One region of the Aerococcus mictus genome, then DNA from elsewhere that is predicted to be linked to it. Evidence: predicted binding sites of a transcription regulator. Region 1 holds the regulator's gene; the other holds the start of a gene.
The links. Region 1 encodes Rex, which represses fermentation and respiration genes when NADH is low (regulators of the CRP and FNR family bind a similar motif). Its sites were predicted from a motif close to TTGTGAANTANTTCACAA; they were not measured.
Positions count from the first base shown of each region.

Region 1 (9,852 bases):
AATATCTAGCATATGGCCAAAATCTGAAAAAATATGTCACGGATACTTCCTTATTGATGAATGATGCCTATGACCAAGGGGAAAACATTCTTTTTGAGGGGGCCCAAGGGGTCTTACTGGATATTGATCATGGGACCTATCCCTTCGTGACTTCCTCTAACCCCATTGCCGGTGGTGCTACAGTCGGTTGTGGGATTGGACCAAGCAAAATCAATACGGTTATCGGAGTGATGAAGGCCTATACCTCTCGAGTAGGTGACGGTCCCTTCCCAACCGAATTGCATGATGCTATTGGGGACCGCATCCGTGAAGTTGGCCATGAATATGGTACCACTACAGGTCGTCCGCGCCGGGTAGGTTGGTTCGACGGGGTGGTGACGGCCCATGCTCGCCGGGTTTCTGGTTTAACCAAACTTTCCTTGAACTGTTTAGACGTCTTAACTGGCCTGGATGAAATCAAGGTCTGTGTAGGCTATCAAACCCCTAATGGCCAAGTATCCAAATCTTACCCCGCTAACTTGCGCTACCTAGCTCAATGTCAACCCATCTATGAAAGTTTACCTGGCTGGGAAGAAGACATAACTAGCTGTCAAGACTTTGACCAACTTCCTGAAAATGCTAAAGCTTATGTCCGTCGCATCAGTGAAATCGTAGGGGCCCCCATTGCCACAGTGTCAGTAGGACCTGACCGGACCCAAACCTTAATCTTAGATAATATTTGGTAAAAACGATAAAGAGAAAAAGTAAGCTCTGACTGAGGAAAATTTCCTTAATCTGAGCTTACTTTTTTTTGTGAAAAAGCGCTTGGGAAATTCCCAAGCGCTTTTCAATCTTTATCCTATTCAGTTTTCGGATTAATACATCCCTGGTGCGCCTGCTCCTGCAGCTGCATCATTTCCTGCATTTTCTTCTGGATGGTCAGCAACAACTGCTTCAGTAGTTAAAATCAAACCAGCTACTGAGCCTGCATTTTGTAAAGCAGAACGTGACACCTTGGTTGGGTCAACCACACCATCAGAAATCATGTCTACCCATTCACCGCTAGCAGCGTTGTAACCAACACCTTGGTCTTTATCGTGAATGTGTTCTACAATGACAGAACCTTCTAGACCAGCATTTTCAGCGATTTGACGTAGTGGGGTTTCGAGGGCACGAACCACGATGTCTGCACCAGTTTGTTCGTCACCTTCTAAGGAGTCAACGACTTCTTTCACCTTGTCTTGGATATTCATGAAAGCAGTACCACCACCAGCTACGATACCTTCTTCAACCGCAGCACGAGTAGCGTTTAAAGCGTCTTCGATACGTAATTTACGTTCTTTTTGTTCAGATTCGGTGGCTGCACCTACGCGAACAACGGCAACCCCACCAGCTAATTTAGCAAGACGTTCTTGTAATTTTTCACGGTCATAGTCAGAAGTAGTTTCTTCAATTTGTTTTCTGATATGAGCCACACGTTGTTCCAATTGTTCCTTGTTACCCTTACCTTCAACAATGGTGGTATCGTCTTTAGTAATGGTTACACGGGCAGCTTGACCTAATTGATCAATGCTGGTGTCTTTCAATTCAAGACCTAAGTCTTCAGTAATGACTGTACCACCGGTAAGAACAGCTAAGTCTTCTAATTGTTCTTTACGACGGTCACCAAAGCCAGGCGCTTTCACAGCAACAACATTGAAGGTTCCACGAATTTTGTTCAAGACTAAAGTAGGAAGTGCTTCACCTTCAACATCGTCAGCCACTAATAATAAGGATTTACCTTGTTGTACGATTTGTTCTAATAATGGAAGGATATCTTGGATATTAGAAATCTTCTTATCAGTGAGCAGGATGTAAGGATCATCGAGAACAGCTTCCATCTTATCGTTGTCGGTTACAAAGTATTGGGATAAGTAACCGCGGTCAAATTGCATCCCTTCAACAACGTCTAAGGCAGTGTCCATGGATTGTGATTCTTCAATGGTAATGACACCATCTTGGCCTACTTTTTCCATAGCGTCAGCAATTAATTGGCCTACTTCTTGGTCGCCGGAAGAAATTGCCGCAACGTTAGCAATGGATTCTTTAGCATTCACTGGAACAGAAATTTCTTTCAAAGCTTCTACTGCCTTGCGGATAGCTTGATCCATCCCACGACGAATGCCCACAGGATTTGCCCCTGCTGTCACATTTTTGAAACCTTCATGGACGAGGGCTTGGGTTAGGATAGTAGCGGTAGTTGTCCCGTCACCAGCAACATCATTAGTCTTAGAAGCGACTTCAGAAACTAATTTAGCTCCCATGTTTTCAAAGTGATCTTCTAATTCAACGTCTTTAGCAATGGTCACCCCGTCATTGGTGATTAATGGGGACCCATAGCTACGTTCTAGGACAACGTTACGTCCCTTAGGCCCTAAGGTCACTTTCACGGTATTGGCTAATTTATCAATACCTTCTACTAAAGATTGTCTTGCATCACTTGAATATTTAATATCTTTGGCCATTCTATCTATCTCCTATTCTAAATCTAAGCATGATCGAGAATTCAATGTTTTTTATGTTGATTGTCGAAGTTCAGTCAATGATTATTCAACTACAGCAGTTAAATCTTTTTCTTTAATGATGAGGTAATCTTCCCCTTCATAGCGGATTTCGCTTACTGCGTATTTTTCAAAAATAACTTGGTCGCCCACTTTAACTTGAGGGGTGTAATCATCAGTAGCATCAGCAACAGCTACCACTTGACCTACTTGAGGTTTTTCTTTAGCAGCAGATGGTAAAACGATACCAGAAGCAGTTTTTTCTTCCTCTTCTTGGACTTGAATAATCACACGTTCATTTAACGGCTTTAACATTTAAAATATCCCTCCAAATTTCACATACTAATTAATAACACTTTTAATGATTTGTTAGCACTCATCATCTCCGACTGCTAACTTACAATATTTATAGTAAAACATTTCCAGATATAAATCAAGTAATTCGTTGACTTTTTTTGACCTTTTTTCTTGTTATCACTTTAAAAATATAAAATATCATTTAAAAAGTATATATATCTTTGAAATTAGGAAATTGAGATAGATTAAACTCTTTGCACTTTCATTTTTACTATTGATGAGTAATGTTTTGATAGCATTTATTTGATAAATAGCGTTGAGCAGTAGTGGCGCTTTGAATGAGGTAGTTAGCCATGAATAAGCAAGCGATGTGAATTACGTTTAGTAGGCATTAGCCGTACTAAACGTTTGAAGTTCGCTAAGCGAGAGACCTCGGCTCGAGCCGATGCCATGGCTTTTCAACGACCAAAATTCAAAAGCAGAACGAATGCTCATCAATAGCATTTAAAAGAGAAGCAAAATTTTCTATAAAAACTGATGACAAGAAAAAGCCCTCCATTAAGAGGGCTTTACTAAGCGACTGACATAAGTTAGACCTGATCGTCTGACCAGTTTCTAGCTAACTTTTGCTAGTTCTACTAATTTTTCTTTTTATTGTTGCCATTTCGATTACCGATATAGTAAATCAGGGTTTGCAACTCATTGGCTAAATCGACGTTTTGGACATGAATATCTTCAGGAACATCTAAAACCACCGGCGTAAAGTTCAAGATGCCTTGAATACCGGCTTCACCTAATTCACTCACGGTATCTTGAGCGACTTTTTCCGGAACGGTCATAATAGCAATCAGAATTTCCATTTCTTGAATCCGTTCCTTTAATTCACTCATAGGGTAAACCGGTACCCCACTATGGACGGTTCCTACAATCTCAGGATTAATATCAAAGGCCGCCCCAATCCGGATATTATTGGTCCGTTTAAAGTTATAATTTAATAAGGCGTTCCCTAAATTACCGACCCCGATTAAAGCCACTGTGGTGAGGCGGTCTTGGTAGAGTTGGCGACTAAAGAAGTCCAATAGAGCTTCAACATCATAGCCATAACCACGCTTCCCTAGGGCACCAAAATGTGAGAAATCCCGGCGAATAGTGGCGCTGTCCACTTTGATCGCCTCACTGAGTTCGCTGGAAGAAATCCGTGTCTTACCCATATTCTTAAAATTATGCAAGTAACGGTAATAAAGCGGTAACCGCCTAGCCGTTGCACGTGGAATTTCCTTCATGTTTCCACTCCTTTTCACAAGATATCAAATACATTTTATCACCTAAATCATAAAATGGAAAGAACTTTGTGAAAAATCACATAAATCTTTTCTGCTAATTTTCATTAATTTTAAAACTTTGTGAATAATCCCGCCCCTTTCTAAGGGAAAGTTCACAAAGTCAAAAAATATCTGTCGATAAAATATGATACACTAGTGAAGACAATAATAAACGATTTAGGAGGAAAGGATCCAATGATTGTATTACAAGGATCAAAACTCATGCGACGTTTTGGCTCCGATATTCTTTTCCAAGATGTCCAAATGACCATCCAAGATAATAGTCGTACTGCCTTAGTCGGGCGAAACGGCACCGGCAAATCCACCCTACTCAAAATCTTAGCAGGCATTGAAGAACCTGACCAAGGGCAAGTCACCCGGGCTAAGGGTAAGACCATTGCCTACATGGACCAACATGCCGCCATTGAAAACAGTCAACGGACGATTTATGAAGAAATGCGGTCGGTTTTTAAAGAATCTATTGCCCTCATCCACCATGCCGAGCAAGCCGCTCAAGACTTGGCCGATGCCCAGGATGAAGCAAGCTACCAAGAGGCCCTCAAACGCTATGACCAATTACAAGAAGAAGTCAACCAAAGCAATGCTTACGGTTATGATTCCGAAATTCGCATGGTCCTCCACGGCTTTCAATTTCCCGAATCAGATTACGACAAACCCATCAATCAATTATCTGGTGGTCAACGGACCCGGCTAGCCCTGGCCAAGGTCCTCCTCGAAAAGCGCGATATTCTCATCCTCGACGAACCCACCAACCACTTAGACATTGAAACCCTGACCTGGCTAGAAGACTACCTGCCTTCTTATCCAGGAGCCTTATTAATTGTCAGCCACGACCGTTATTTCTTAGACCATGTCACCAATGAAACCTATGAAATGACCAACCACAGTATGGAATATTATAAGGGCAATTATTCCTTCTACCTCAAAGAAAAAGCCGTCCGCCTCGAAAGCTGGCAAAAGGCCTATGATAAACAACAAAAGAAAATCGCTAAGTTAGAAGACTATGTGGCCCGTAACCTTGTTAGAGCCTCGACCACTAAGATGGCCCAGAGTCGACGTAAGCAACTCGAAAAGATGCCCAAAATCGAAAAGCCTAAGCAAGACGAAAAAAGTCCCCATATTCAATTCCTCACGGACAAGTCTAGTGGCAATGTGGTCCTTACCGCCGACCAGCTAGGCATTGGTTACGATGATCACTTACTCTCCTACCCGATTGAGCTGGATATTAGAAAGCAACAAGCTATCGCAGTGGTGGGGCCCAACGGCGTGGGTAAATCTACCCTCTTAAAAACCATTATCCAAGAAATCCCTGCCATCAAGGGGGAAATCCACTATGGGGCTAATGTGACTATTGGCTACTATGACCAAGAATTAGCCAAGCTCCACAGCAATAAGGATGTCCTCCATGAACTTTGGGATGACCATCCGACCATTAACGAGGAAAACATTCGTACCATCCTGGGTTCCTTCCTCTTCTCCGGCCAAGACGTGGAAAAATCTGTCGCCATGCTGAGTGGGGGCGAGAAGGCCCGGCTTGCCCTCGCCAAACTTTCCTTTAATCATGATAATTTCTTAGTACTGGACGAACCGACCAACCACTTGGATATCGATTCTAAGGAGATTTTAGAGAATGCCCTGATTGCCTATGATGGAACCTTGCTATTCGTCAGCCACGACCGCTACTTTATTAATCGGATTGCCACCCAAGTGCTTGAAATCAGTCCGGAGGGTTCCACCCTCTACCTAGGCGATTACGATTATTACCTCAATAAAAAAGCCGAGCAGGAAGCACGGCTAGCTGAAGAAAATAAAGCAGACCAGTCTAGTCTTTCTGAAGAAAAACCAGCACCCAGCCAATCCGCCCAAGCCTATCAAAATCGTAAGGAACGCCAAAAAGAAGAAAGAAAACTCCAACGACAAAGCGAAAAAATCGAAGCAAATATTGAAAGCTTAGATGAAGAAATAGCAGAGATCCAGGAAAAAATGACTGATCCTGACATTTTACAAAATTACTATGAATTAAACCAACTCGACCAATCTCTTAAAGACAAACAAGCCCAACAAGAAGCGCTCTTTAAGGAATGGGAAACCGTTCAAAGTCAGTTGGAAGACTTTGACCAATAAAGATAAAAAGGCATGCCTACACCAGGACTCAAGAAGCAGTCCTCCTGTAAGCATACCTTTTCTTTTTAAGCTTCAAGCCATTCGGTATGAATGACCTCAATGGGATACCAGTCTTCAATTTTATCGAGATAGTTCAGCAAGCGTTGCCGGCTCTTGCTGTATGAATTAGAGACTAGGCCAAAAGCTACCACCGCTTGGTTGACTAAGTCTAAGTCAGCAATTTCAGCAGCAGTCATCTTTTCTCGTTGTTGGGCCCGTTCCACCATACTTTTGACGATCCGGCGCTTATCCTTCAAAGTATAAGCTTGGTCAATGATAAAAGTAACTTCTAAACCAATTAAGACCATCTTTCCTCCTCAAGCTTTCCCTGACAATCAATTGGCCGTTGCTTAAAGGCGACTAATTTTCATCACCTAAGTCTAAACCAGGGTTAGCATCCAAGTCCAAGCCGACAAAGTCGCCCTTTTGGTATTGCGGGTAGGCAGCTGCTGCAATCATGGCGCCATTATCCCCACATAAACTTAATGGTGGGTAGGAGAGGCGCACTTCAGGATGTTCTTTGGCTAGATGACTTTCTAGTTCCTGTCTAAGTGAAGAATTCGCGGCCACGCCTCCGGCAACCACTAATTGTTTGACCGGGTAAGCAGCGATGGCCCGCATGGTTTTAGTTACTAGGACCTCAACAGCCGCTGCTTGGAAGCTGGCTGCCACATCATTAGGATTTAATTTTTCCCCTTTTTGTTCCGCATTATGGGCATGGTTAATGACCGCTGATTTCAGTCCACTATATGAAAAGTCAAAATTATCCTCATTGATCATGGGACGTGGATAGTCATAAATGGCCTGCCCTTCTTGGGCCATTTCATCCATGCGTTTACCCCCAGGATAAGGAACCCCTAAAATACGGCCGACCTTATCATAGGCTTCCCCCACAGCGTCATCACGGGTATCACCGATTTTTTGATAGTGGCCGTCTTCTTTCATATAGACCAATTCAGTATGTCCCCCACTAACCACTAAGGCTAATAAAGGGAAAACCATTTGATCAGATATATTATTGGCGTAGATATGCCCTGCCATATGGTTGACGCCGATTAAGGGTTTGTCATGGGCAAAGGCCAGGGTTTTGGCGGCAGTGATCCCAATAAGTAAAGAGCCTACTAAGCCAGGCCCCTTGGTAACCGCCACAGCATCAATCTCTGGCCAGGTCACGTCTGCTTCCTTCATGGCGTAATCAATCACCTGAGTAATTTGCTCAACATGGTGGCGGCTAGCGATCTCTGGGACTACCCCACCAAACCGCATATGACTTTTTATTTGTGTGGCAACGACATTACACTTCATCTCTTTGCCATCAATAACGATTGCTGCACCGGTTTCGTCACAGCTTGATTCGATTCCCAATATTGTTGTCACTGGTCGATCTCTCCCATAAATAAACTTTTGCATCTTCATGATTATCTTGATAATAGTTTTTGCGTTGGTCAATACACTTAAAGCGCTGGCTCTCATACAAGGCCTGAGCAGGGATATTGTGAGCGCGGACTTCTAAGAAACAACGGGTTAAGCCTTGTTCTTCCAAGTGGACCAGGGCCTGAGCCAAAAGAAAGGCCCCCAAACCCTGGCGCCGTCTTTGGGGGCTGACTGCAAAATGCAGTAATTCCCCTTCATCAGCCAACAATTGAAAAGTGGCTGCCGCTAAAACAACTTGCTTTTCATCTAGCAAGAAGAATAAATAGAGTCGCGGACTGGCTAAGCCCCGCTCCAACCAATCCCTGGCGATATGGGGCATATGGTCAAAAGCCTCCTGGTAAAAAGCCAGCACCTGCTGACTAATCCCGGGAATCTGTTTGGCCTCCGGTCGGTGGTAGACTATGATTTGCTTCATCTTCTTGGGCAACCTGGTGGGCTTCATTTTGCCAAGTCAAAGTAAGCGCATCTTCATGATTATCACGATAATAACGCACCATCTTTCCTGTTGCCTTAAACCCCTCTCGTAGATAGAATTTCTTGGCACCTTCATTGGATAAACGCACTTCTAGGGTTATCGAGTCACGTTCCAGCTCAGGAGCTAAGTGTTTGACCAAGTCTAAGAGCTTGGACCCAATCCCTAAGGACTGGTAGCTTGGTAGTACCGCTAAATTCGAAATGTGAATCGATTCTTTGTCCCGCCGACAACCCACAAAGGCCAGCAGTTCTTTTTCCTTAAAGGCTTGTAGGTAAAATGTTGACGGATTGTAAAGCATATCATTATAGATATCCTTCTTGGACCACATCTGATGCCCATCATAAGCCGCCCGCTCCAAAGCCACCATTTGGTCAATCCACTCCGAATCGGAGATAGCTAAATCAAGCTCCTGGTCTAGGCCAAAAGTCAAAGTAGCCTTATCCAAATCGATCTGCTGACTCAAAGCCTGGCCGGGTTCATCAGCAAATAACTGGGTAATTTTATTGCCCAGCTGAAATAGCCAACGATCAAAGCATTCTTTCCACATAATGGCCTCGGTTTGCTTCCGCTTCTTCGGGGTGTTTCTCCTCCCAACGCTCTTCGGCTTCTGCTAATTTAGCATAGTCTGGTAAGAAAGTGGCGACATCCTCTTCCTCTAGTTCTAGCTTAGCCAGTAAGGGAGCGTGGATAACCCCTTTTTCTGCCGGCAATAATTTGGCTTGCTCGCCTAAATGTTCTTGAATCAGCTCCTCAAACTGGTCAATGTCCGAACTGATGAAATACAAGTTTTGGTCTGGATAAGCTGTCTTTAACTGGTCCAGCCAGTCTGCTAGACGGTAATGCCCCATAGTTAGTCCTTCTACTTCCTGCCCATCACTATCATAAGCCATAGCAAAAACGGTTTGGCGTCTAGCATTAATCAGAGGACAAATGATGCCTTCCTCCCCAACGACATTGGCAGCAATGGCTTCTAAACTGGTCACTGAATAAAGTGGAATATTTAAGGTCCAAGCCAAGGTTTTGGCAGTGGTCACCCCGATTCGAAGTCCAGTATAAGAACCCGGTCCCCGGGTAACAATCACTCGGTCCAGGTCACTTACTTCCCAAGCAACCGTAGTAAACAACTGTTTAATCAAGGGTAAAAGGGCTTTAGAATGTTTAATTTTAGTATTTGTGGTGATTTCCATTTTAGTGGTCTGATCTTCAATCAGCGCAATACTCATAGAAACCGTTGATGTATCGATAGCTAATGTTCGCATGATAATCCCCTTTGTGCTTCAAACTCATGTAGGTCTATTCTAACATTATTATAGGAATGGGGCTAGGTGCTAGCTTGACCCTTAAAAGCAAGAAAGTTGCAGGCTAATCAGATACTTGGTATATTGTACTAGCTACAAAAAGCTTAAGGTCAACTGACCAAGATTAAAGGAGGTCTTAATATGGACGAATTACTCAAACGCATCAATGAATTAGCTAAAAAACAAAAAGAAGACGGCTTAACTGCCGAAGAAAAGGAAGAACAAGCTCAACTTCGTCAAGAATACTTGAAGATCTTCCGCGGTAACTTCAAAAACATCATGATGAATACCAAAGTCATCGACCCTGAAGGCACCGATATCAC
Region 1 covers NZ_CP132985.1:236,864-246,715, reverse strand. Annotated here, with positions in the region: gene DBT49_RS01150 (adenylosuccinate synthase) at 1-725, shown strand, start outside; gene groL (chaperonin GroEL) at 855-2,483, opposite strand; gene DBT49_RS01140 (co-chaperone GroES) at 2,565-2,834, opposite strand; gene DBT49_RS01135 (redox-sensing transcriptional repressor Rex) at 3,455-4,099, opposite strand; gene DBT49_RS01130 (ABC-F family ATP-binding cassette domain-containing protein) at 4,334-6,283, shown strand; gene DBT49_RS01125 (DUF503 domain-containing protein) at 6,349-6,630, opposite strand; gene tsaD (tRNA (adenosine(37)-N6)-threonylcarbamoyltransferase complex transferase subunit TsaD) at 6,683-7,699, opposite strand; gene rimI (ribosomal protein S18-alanine N-acetyltransferase) at 7,665-8,171, opposite strand; gene rimI (ribosomal protein S18-alanine N-acetyltransferase) at 8,116-8,778, opposite strand; gene tsaB (tRNA (adenosine(37)-N6)-threonylcarbamoyltransferase complex dimerization subunit type 1 TsaB) at 8,759-9,490, opposite strand; gene DBT49_RS01100 (DUF896 domain-containing protein) at 9,671-9,852, shown strand, end outside.

Region 2 (9,852 bases), 1.1 Mb from region 1:
GACTTTTTTTAGTGTTCGTTCGTCCTTTGTTGTAACGGTCGCACTCTGTAGTTGAGTTCGGAAGGGGTAGGGGATGTCCTTTCAGAAAAGTTGAACGATCAGCAAGCTGATCTTATCATCTTTTCTTCCAAGGAATCTCCCTCCCTGATCCTTCCTCACATCCTTTACAAACCTGCTCCAGTCACAGGACGAACGTCCACTTCAAAAACTGGAAACGCTCAACTTTGTTGAGCTTATTCCAGTTTTCTCCAGTGCTTTCGTCCTTTGGTGTGACTGTCGCACTCTAACATTCTTTGAACTTTCTTTGCACTTCCTTTATTCATTCTGAGTCTTCATTTTTTATAATAGGCTTAAGAAAAAGAAAGGAATAGCAGTATGGCGAATTTAGCAATTGAAACCGATAATTTATCTAAAAGCTATGGTCAGCAGGTGGCCTTAGATCAAGTCTCTATCCAAATAAAAGCAGGGGAGATTTATGGGTTAGTAGGTAGGAATGGAGCGGGGAAGACCACGCTTCTAAAGATATTAAGTCGACAGATTCAAGCGACATCTGGGTACTACACTTTCTTTAATGAAAGGGTGGACAGCAGGGCGCATGATCTGAGACTTGGGATGATGATTGAAGGCCCGGGGCTGTATCCTCACCTATCAGCTCGGGATAATCTCATGCTTAAATGTGAGGCCATGGGCATTCGAAGGCCGGGCTATGTCCAAGAGCTTTTAGAACTGGTCGGATTAGGGCAAGTCAAGCAGAAAAAGGCCAAAAGCTTTTCTTTAGGAATGAAGCAGCGCTTAAGTCTGGCCCTAGCACTGGTAGGGGATCCCGATATTTTGCTCCTCGATGAACCGACTAATGGTTTGGATCCTCAAGGAATTGCTGATTTTAGAAAGCTGATCCAGCGGCTCAATCAGGAAAGAGGGCTGACTATCATGATCTCTAGCCATATTCTCAGTGAGCTGGCTAAGATGATTGATAAGATCGGCATCATCCACCAAGGAATTTTGGTTAAAGAAGTGAGTAAGCAAGAACTGGAAAAAGAAAATCGTAACAAGTATGTCTTAAGAAGTCATGATCTCAGAACCGTCCTCGCTTACTTGGAAGAAAATCTTAACCTTAAGGACTTCTTAGTGGTCGATGACCACACCCTTTATATTTATGAATACTTGGACCAAGCCGAAAAAATTCCCCATAGCCTCATACGCGCAGGGATTCTATTTGAAAGCTTTGCTTACTCGGGAAATTCTCTGGAAGACTACTATATGCAATTAACCGGGGGTGGGAATGATGCTTAATTTTATCCGCTTTGATCTGAAAAAAATGCTTAAAAGTCCCGCTCTCTATGTGATTATTTGCTTGATGTTTCTTATAGGGGGCATTGGCTATCATGTCACTCAACGCTACGGTTACGGGCAAGACTACCAAATCTATAAGCAAAAGCAAGACCGAGATCAGGCAAACTATGAGAAGAAAGCCACCATGCCAGCTGATGAGCAGGCCGGTATTGAATTTGAACCTGCGCCCAGTCCGACCTTGGATGAAGAGGCTTACCAAGTTTTACACCAGGAAGCCTACGCTAATTTTAAAGTGGACCGGGCCGCTTGGTCCTTCATGATGAACATGACTAAGTTTTCCTGGATATTCTTTGTCCTCTTCTTGGGTATAGACTTCTCTTCGGGCTACTTGAAGAACCTTCTTCCCCTAGAAAATGCGCGCAGGTGCTGGCTTTTTGCTAAATTTGGTGTAGCTCTCGCTTATGGAGCACTCTCCTTATTATTGGGATTGGTCTTCGGAACCATCACACATTACCTCTCTGGCCAAGCCTTTACTGACTTAAACTTTTTAACTTTAGGCAAGCACTTTATCCTAGTCGAATGTCTCTTGGTGACGATTATGGCAATTTGCTCCTCAATCACACTCCTGAGTCAGAGTCGGACGGTGAGCGTCTTAATTGGGGCTTTGGTATCTGTGGGGATGCTGTCCTCTTTAATTTCTTTTATTGGTCAATGGCTCCAGCTCCCCTTAGCCAAGTGGCTCTTCTTTATCCGCTATGAAGGGATTGATTTTGCCCAAAGCGGGCAGTTCTTAGAACTCCTTCTCTTAGCACTTAGTCAGATTATCCTGGTCACTTTATTTAACTATCAGCGAATTCACAAAATGGATTTTCACTTTGACCATTAGATAATTGTATACGGGCTCTGGTTTTGCTAAATTTTCCTAGCAAGGCCAGAGCTTTTTGCTTATACTGGGTAAAAAAATAGAAAGGGTGAGCTGGTGCCTTATTTAATCATCGCCTTTGTAATCATTATGATCCTCTTGATATTTCTCTATCTGAGTCAAAAGGAAGTTACTTATCTCAGCTGGCAGTTAGATGAGATTAATAAACGCAAGACGAATCAACTCATCAGGCAGCGACTTTATAGTCCTGCCTTTGACCGCCTGACAAAAAGTATTAACGCCAGCCTGACTAAGGAACGAGATCTGCGCCTGGCTTTAGAGAAGAAAGACCGCCTGCAACAAGAGCTTTTGTTGAATCTCTCACATGATGTCCGCACACCACTGACTTCCATTAAAGGTTATCTCCAACTCTTGGCTGAATCCAATTCGGAATCAGAACGCAAGCATTACCTGGCTAACTTATCTGAACGTTTAGACCGCTTGACCCTGTTACTGGACCAGCTCTTTACCTATATGACAATTGAAGACGATGATTATCCTTTAGCGCTAGAGAAAATTGATTTAAAGGAAAACCTGGTCAACCATTTTCTAGCCTACTACAATAGTTTCCAAGCGCAGGGGATGGATTTAGATTTTTCCTTACCTGACCGAGCCCTCTATATTCAGGGAGACACTCATCTCTTACAGTGGATTTTTGAGAATTTAATCAAGAATGTCCTCGTCCATGGGGATAAAAAAGTTGAGATCAGTTTGGATGATAAAGGCTTCTTAGTGATTAAAAATGATCTAGCCCAGCCGCTTTCTCGCCCACTGGCTGACCTTTTCCAACGTTTTCAGCAAGGCAGCGACTACCGTCAGTCGGGAGGTTCAGGCCTAGGTCTTAATATTGTTCAATCCGCTGCCAAGAAGATGGGGATAAAGATGGCAGGGGATATTCAAAATGAACAATTCATGATAAGTTTAGATTTTCCTGAGATTCTGCTTAAAGAAGAAAGTGAAAGTGACGGGAGCTAGCCTTCGTCACTTTTTTAATATATGTGCTTAAAAGTCTTTTTATAAGAATAATATCTAGCATAATTCTGTTATTTTATTCACAAGAATAGTATACTTAGAATATAAATGTAAGCGTATTCTTACGCTGCCCAATGAATAAGCGACAAAGGAAGGAGATCGAAAATGTTAGTTAATGAACAAACGACCTATGCAGCGGAATATGATGTGGTTGTCCTCGGTTTTGGTGGAGCAGGAGCGACAGCGGCTCGTTTTGCTAGTGATGCCGGAGCTAAGGTGCTTTTAGTCGATTCCGCTCCTAATGGTCATGAAGGGGGTAATACCCGCTATTGTGCCCAATTGATTGGTTCAGCTGATAATAGGGAAGCTATGCACAAATATTATGATGAACTGATGGCGGGTATGGATTTAGATGAAGGAGTCAAGTCAACCTATATTGATGGCTTGGTTAATATGGAAGACTATGTGCGTGACTATTTAGAAGTCGAACCGTACAGTATCAAAGACCATTTTGATAAGTTCCCACTCGAATCAGCGGTTTATGAATATCCTGAATTTGAAGGTGTGGAAACCTATAACTTCCTTACCGTCCATGAGGGTATTTTTGACGCTGCCTTGTGGAAAGTTTTGCGGCAAAAGGTTATCGATCGAGCAGACTCCATCGATGTCTGGTTCGAATCACCCGCTAAACATCTCCTCCAAGATCCTGAAACCAGAGCTATTCTTGGGGTACAAGTCGAACGCCAGGGTCAAACCGTTAATATTGCAGCTAAGAACGGGGTTGTTTTAGCCGTTGGAGGTTTTGAAAATAATCCGCAAATGGTTAAAGACTACCTCAATGAAAGTCGTTTGGCTCCCTTAGGCGGTTTGTATAACCAAGGTCATGGGGTAACTATGGCACTTGAAGTCGGGGCTGACCTCTGGCATATGGCTAACTATGAATCCTTGGGCATGTATCATGGAACTGCCTTTGATGTACCAGCTGGAGAAAGGGCCACCTTACATGCTTTTGGTACCCAACCTTTAACCCACGGCAGTATCCTAGTTATTGGGGACGATGGCACGCGTTATTTCAAGGAAGATGAAGCTAACCGCCATGGGCATATTTATAATCATGGAATTTGGCGGGTTCCACAAGGACAAGCCAAACCTTATATTATCTTTGACCATAAGAAGTATGAAGAACTTACCCAAGCGGATGGTCTTTTTGTCGATTATGCCAAAGCAGCTCTTAAGGCCGATAGCCTAGCTGAATTAGCCCAAGAACTTGATCTTGATAGTGAAGTCCTGGAAGCTACGGTTGAGGACTTCAATCATTTTGCTGAAGTGGGTAAGGACTATGCCTATGGTCGCTCAGCGGATGCTATGACGGCTTTTGATGCGGAAGGTCCTTATTACGCTATTCCGATCGTACAAACTATGTTAAATACCCAAGGGGGACCGCGACGGAACGCTAAAGCGGAAATTTTAGATAGTCATGGACAAGTCATTCCTAACCTTTACGGTGCTGGTGAACTCGGTGGGATTACTCCGGGCATGTACCAAGGGGGAATGAACATCGCTGAATGTCTGATTTTTGGTAAGATTGCAGGTGAAAACGCCGCCCAAGAAAAAGACCAACCAAGATCTGAGTTGAAAGGAGCAGGAGAAACGCAGAGCGCTAACCTCCAAAGTGACTTAGATAAAGAAGCTGCCCCTAAAGACCTCCAATTAAAAGATAATCAATACCTGGGAACTAGCCATTCAGGGATGGGGGATGAGCTAAATGTGCTGGTGACCCTTGATGGGGATAAATTAAGCGAAATTACCGTCTTAAACCACAATGAAAGTGAACAACAAGGGCACGAGGTCTTTTCAGAACTGCCCCAAGCCATGATTGCCGCTAATTCGACTGATGTTGATGCCATTTCTGGAGCTACCTTAAGCTCCAATGCCCTCAAAGAAGCGGTGACCGATGCCATTGATAAGAGTAAAGAATAAACAAGTTAATAATACTGAAATTTAAATATATAGACAAGATAAAGGCCTGGTCTGAGACTGGGCCTTTTTAATTTGAAAAATTTGTTAAATATGATTAATCTTTAAAATATAAGCGAAACAGTATTTATTAATAATAAAAAAAGTTATATAAAGAGCAAATATATTATGATATTATAAATGTTATTAGATAAAATATTTATAAATAGTGTTTATGATTGCATAAAATTAAATCAATAAAAGGAAAGAGTCAAAATGTTAGATAATAATAGCCCTTCTAGCCATGACCAACCTTCTACTCGCGAAGACTATCGGGCCCAAGGTGACAGACCGAAAAGGAAACGATTTTGGCCTTGGGTGCTGGGTATCCTAGTAATACTTCTTTGCATTGGTGGCTGGATAGCTTTTAAAGCTTACAGTGATGTCAGAGAGACCTCGGAACAAATGTACCAAGCGGCTGATTATAAGTCTAAGCGGAATGGCCAAGTCGACTTAAGCCAAGGCAATCAGGCTTTTTCAGTGCTTTTAATGGGGATTGATACGGGTTCCCTGGGCCGAACAGAACAAGGTCGGTCCGATACCATGATGGTGATGACGGTTAATCCCAAGACGGAACAAACTAGCTTGCTTTCCATCCCTCGGGATACTTATACCACTATTCTACCGAATGGCAATAAAGACAAGATCAACCATGCCTATGCTTATGGGGGACCAGCGGGAGCGGTGGAAACCGTGCAAAACTTGCTGGATATTCCTATTGACTACTATGTTTCTGTTAATATGCAGGGCCTGGAAGATATGATCAATGTCCTAGGTGGGGTAACGGTGACACCACCGATCAGCTTTAGTGAAGATGGTCACCAATTTGTCCAAGGACAAGCGACCACTCTAAATGGTGAGGCTGCCTTGGCCTATGTCCGCAACCGCTATGACGATCCGGAAGGGGACTACGGCCGCCAAGCCCGCCAACGCCAAGTGATTCTGGCTTGTCTTAAGGAAGCAGCTTCCCTATCCTCCCTGCCTAATTATCAAGAAATTTTAAACACTATAGGTAGTAACGTACAAACTAATATGGCCTTTTCTGATATGAAGGACCTCTTCACTAATTACCGGGGAGCGGCCAATACTATTAACCAGGCGCAACTGAAGGGCTCAGGGCAAATGATTGATGGGGTCTACTATGAAATGATTCCAGAAGATAATATCAATCAGGCCTCCCAAACCTTAAAACAGGAACTCAATCTCTAACACTCTTATATGAAGTAACTAACAAAATAGCGCTCTAATCAAGCGCTATTTCCATGCATAAAGCAATAAATTAGGAAAGGTCGTGTTGATTAGCGATGGAAGAAGAAATTAGTTTATTAGATCTCTGGCAGATTATCAAAGAACACTTCTATGTCATTTTTATTAGTAGTTTGGTGGGTCTACTCCTGGCAGCGGGCTATGTCTTCGTCTTAGCGACGCCTATCTATCAATCTTCTACCGAGATCTTAGTTAACCAAAGTGATAATAAGAGTCAAAACAATACCCTCAACCAGGACATTAACGCTTCCCTGCAATTAATTAATACTTATTCTGATGTTATTCGAAATGAAGTCGTTTTAAGTCCGGTGATTGACCAACTCAATTTACAAGAAAACCCTGACCAACTTCGGGAAAAGATTTCAGTGGAAAGTAAGAATAATTCCCAGGTCTTCTCTATTATTGTAAAGGATCCTAATCCCGAACAAGCAGCTACCATCGCTAACACCACGGCAGATGTCTTCCAAAAGGCTATCCGTAAGATGATGAATATCGATAATGTCTCGATCATCTCTAAGGCCCAAGCCAGTCAGGCACCGGTTTCGCCACGTAAGGCCTTAGCTCTCTTAATTGGTCTAGTGCTCGGAATGGGCGTGGGTCTCGTGATTGCCTTCATTCATGAACTCACCGATAAGACGGTTAAGGATGTTGACTTCTTGACTAAGGAAATTGGCTGGAACATGTTGGGCCGGGTCAGTGAATTATCTGAAAATGACCTAAAAGTCACCCATCAAGCTAACGAATTACAACAAATTTATCACCCTGACCAAGATCGTGGTCAGCGCCAACGTGAACGTGTTTAAGGAGGTTATCAACCATGTTTGGTAGAAAGAAAAAATCAGAAATCAAAAAGCCAGCCGACCGTCCCGGTTTGGTGGTCGTTGATAATCCCACTTCAGCTATGGCCGAACAATTCCGGACTATTCGAACCAATATCCAGTTCTCCATGCTTGATAAGGAATTAAAGACCTTCAATATCACTTCACCAGGCCCCTCATCAGGGAAGTCCTTCTTAGCCGCCAATATTGCGGCTGCCTTTGCTAGTGATGATAAGCGCGTCCTCTTATTAGATGCTGATATGCGTAAACCTACTGTCCACAAGACTTTTGGCGTTCCTAACGACAGAGGATTAACCAATCTCTTGACTGATAACAGTCTAGAGATCCACCAAGTGATTAAGAAGTCCTATGTACCAAACTTGTTCTACTTAACCTGTGGGGCTATTCCGCCTAACCCGTCCGAACTCCTAGCTTCCAAACGAATGCAAGGCTTAATGGAACAGTTGCGCAATGTCTTTGACATCATTGTCTTGGATTGCCCACCAGTTCTGGCGGCTACTGATGCCCAAGTGGTATCGGCTCGGGTAGACGGAACGGTAGTGGTGGTGCCTTATGGCCAATGTACCAAGGATGAAGTCAAAGAAAGCCAAGCCCTCCTAGACAAGGTCAACACCAATGTCCTAGGCGTAATCATGAACCGTACTGAAAGAACCGAAGATTACTATTACTACTACGAGGAAGAATAAAGCGAGAAGGAGTCAAGCCCTGTGATTGATTTACACTGCCATATCTTAATGGACATGGATGATGGTCCCAAGCGGATTGAAGATTCGCTGGCCTTGGCACGTCAAGCTGAGGACCAGGGGGTAACGCACATCGTCTGCACCCCCCATCATATGAACCGGTCCTGGATGAATCCTCGGCCTCAGGTTATCCAGGCAGTCGAAAATTTTCAAAGTTGTTTAGACCAAGAGAAAATCAAGATCACCCTCTTTCCTGGTCAAGAACTCCGTCTCCATGGAGAAATCCTGGAAAACATAAAAAAAGGTGAAATTTGCTTCTACGATGAATTTGGCAAGTATCTCCTGATTGAATTTCCCACGGGAGGGGTGCCTCAGTATACCGACCAGGTCTTCTATGAACTGGGGATCCAGGGCATCCGCCCGGTTATCGCCCATCCGGAACGCAATAAGGCTATTCAAAAAAATCCCGAGATCCTAAAAGATTTAGTGGAAAAGGGAGCCTTGGGTCAAGTCACGGCAGCTTCTTTGAATGGCAAACTAGGTCGTCAAATTAAGCGGCTATCTTTAGATCTAATTGAAGCCAATTTAATTCATGTGGTGGCTTCAGATGCCCACCATCCCAAACGCCGACCCTTTGACTTGGCTCAAGCATATGGACAGCTAGAGAAACACTTCGGTAAGGCAGTCAGCCAGCGCTTTGACCAGACTGCCCGCGACTTAGTCAATGGCGATTCCATTGATACTGGTGGGGTGAGTTCGGTGCGAAAGAAGAAGTTTTTGGGTTTGTTTTAAGTCGTAATTATTAATAGTGAGGAAAAAGATAATGTATCATACTCTACCAGAAGGCTGGTTGTCAGTAAAAGATTATATTTTGATTGATTTACTCAGTCTAGTTTTCTCAACTTTTTTAGGATATTGTGTCCGCTTCGGAGAACTTGATTTGCTAGATAATCTCCTTTATAGAAAAATATTAGTTATTTTGATTTTGATGGATATATTATTAATCTTAGTTTTTGATGTTTTTCGTAATATTAAAGAACGAGGTTATTATAAAGAATTTGCGAATACAATTAAGCATGTTATGCGTTTGATTGTATTCTTTTCTTTTTATTTGTTTATTACACAACAAGCGGATAATGTTTCTAGAAGGATGATACTTTATAGTTTTTCATTCTACTTAATTATTTCTTATCTTACTCGGATTTTTTGGAAAGATTTTTTAAAATCTTTTTTTCAGTCTAACAAAATCACACGATCTTTATTAATTATCTCTACAGAAAAAGGAATGCAAGATATTTTAGATAGTGTTGTAGTTGATATAGGAAAGGAAACTATGATTAGTCTAGTCTATATGGATACTTCATCATTAAGCGATAATTTGACTAAGTATCCCATAGTTGCTAACAAAGATACTGTACTAGATTACGCAGCTAGACATTGGGTAGATGAGGTAATTATTGATGATAACCTTGATGATCAGCTTGTAGAAAAACTTATCGAACAATTATCGACTATGGGAATAGTTGTCCATATTAAGTTAAAGAAAAACTATGCTATTCCAGAACAACAGCAAATTGTTCAACGCTTCGGTAGTGATAGTTATATTACTGCTTCTATAAATTATATTTCAACTAAACAAGCTCTGATTAAACGTGGAATTGATTTATTTTTTGGGTTTTTCGGCTCATTAGCGGTTGTTATTTTAACTCTTTTTATTGGACCGCTGATTTATATAGCGGATCCTGGTCCTATTTTCTTTAAACAAAAGAGAATTGGAAAAAGTGGTAAGCCATTTTACATCTATAAATTTCGTACTATGGTAACTGATGCAGAAGATCGACTTCAAGAACTAAAAAAATAT
Region 2 covers NZ_CP132985.1:1,337,460-1,347,311, reverse strand. Annotated here, with positions in the region: gene DBT49_RS06180 (ABC transporter ATP-binding protein) at 376-1,293, shown strand; gene DBT49_RS06175 (hypothetical protein) at 1,283-2,179, shown strand; gene DBT49_RS06170 (sensor histidine kinase) at 2,273-3,190, shown strand; gene DBT49_RS06165 (FAD-binding protein) at 3,353-5,167, shown strand; gene DBT49_RS06160 (LCP family glycopolymer transferase) at 5,420-6,412, shown strand; gene DBT49_RS06155 (YveK family protein) at 6,508-7,272, shown strand; gene DBT49_RS06150 (CpsD/CapB family tyrosine-protein kinase) at 7,287-7,994, shown strand; gene DBT49_RS06145 (tyrosine-protein phosphatase) at 8,016-8,783, shown strand; gene DBT49_RS06140 (exopolysaccharide biosynthesis polyprenyl glycosylphosphotransferase) at 8,842-9,852, shown strand, end outside.
Region 2: DBT49_RS06165 (FAD-binding protein) is a predicted target of Rex. The motif match lies at 3,256-3,273, and genes of this name have one in related genera.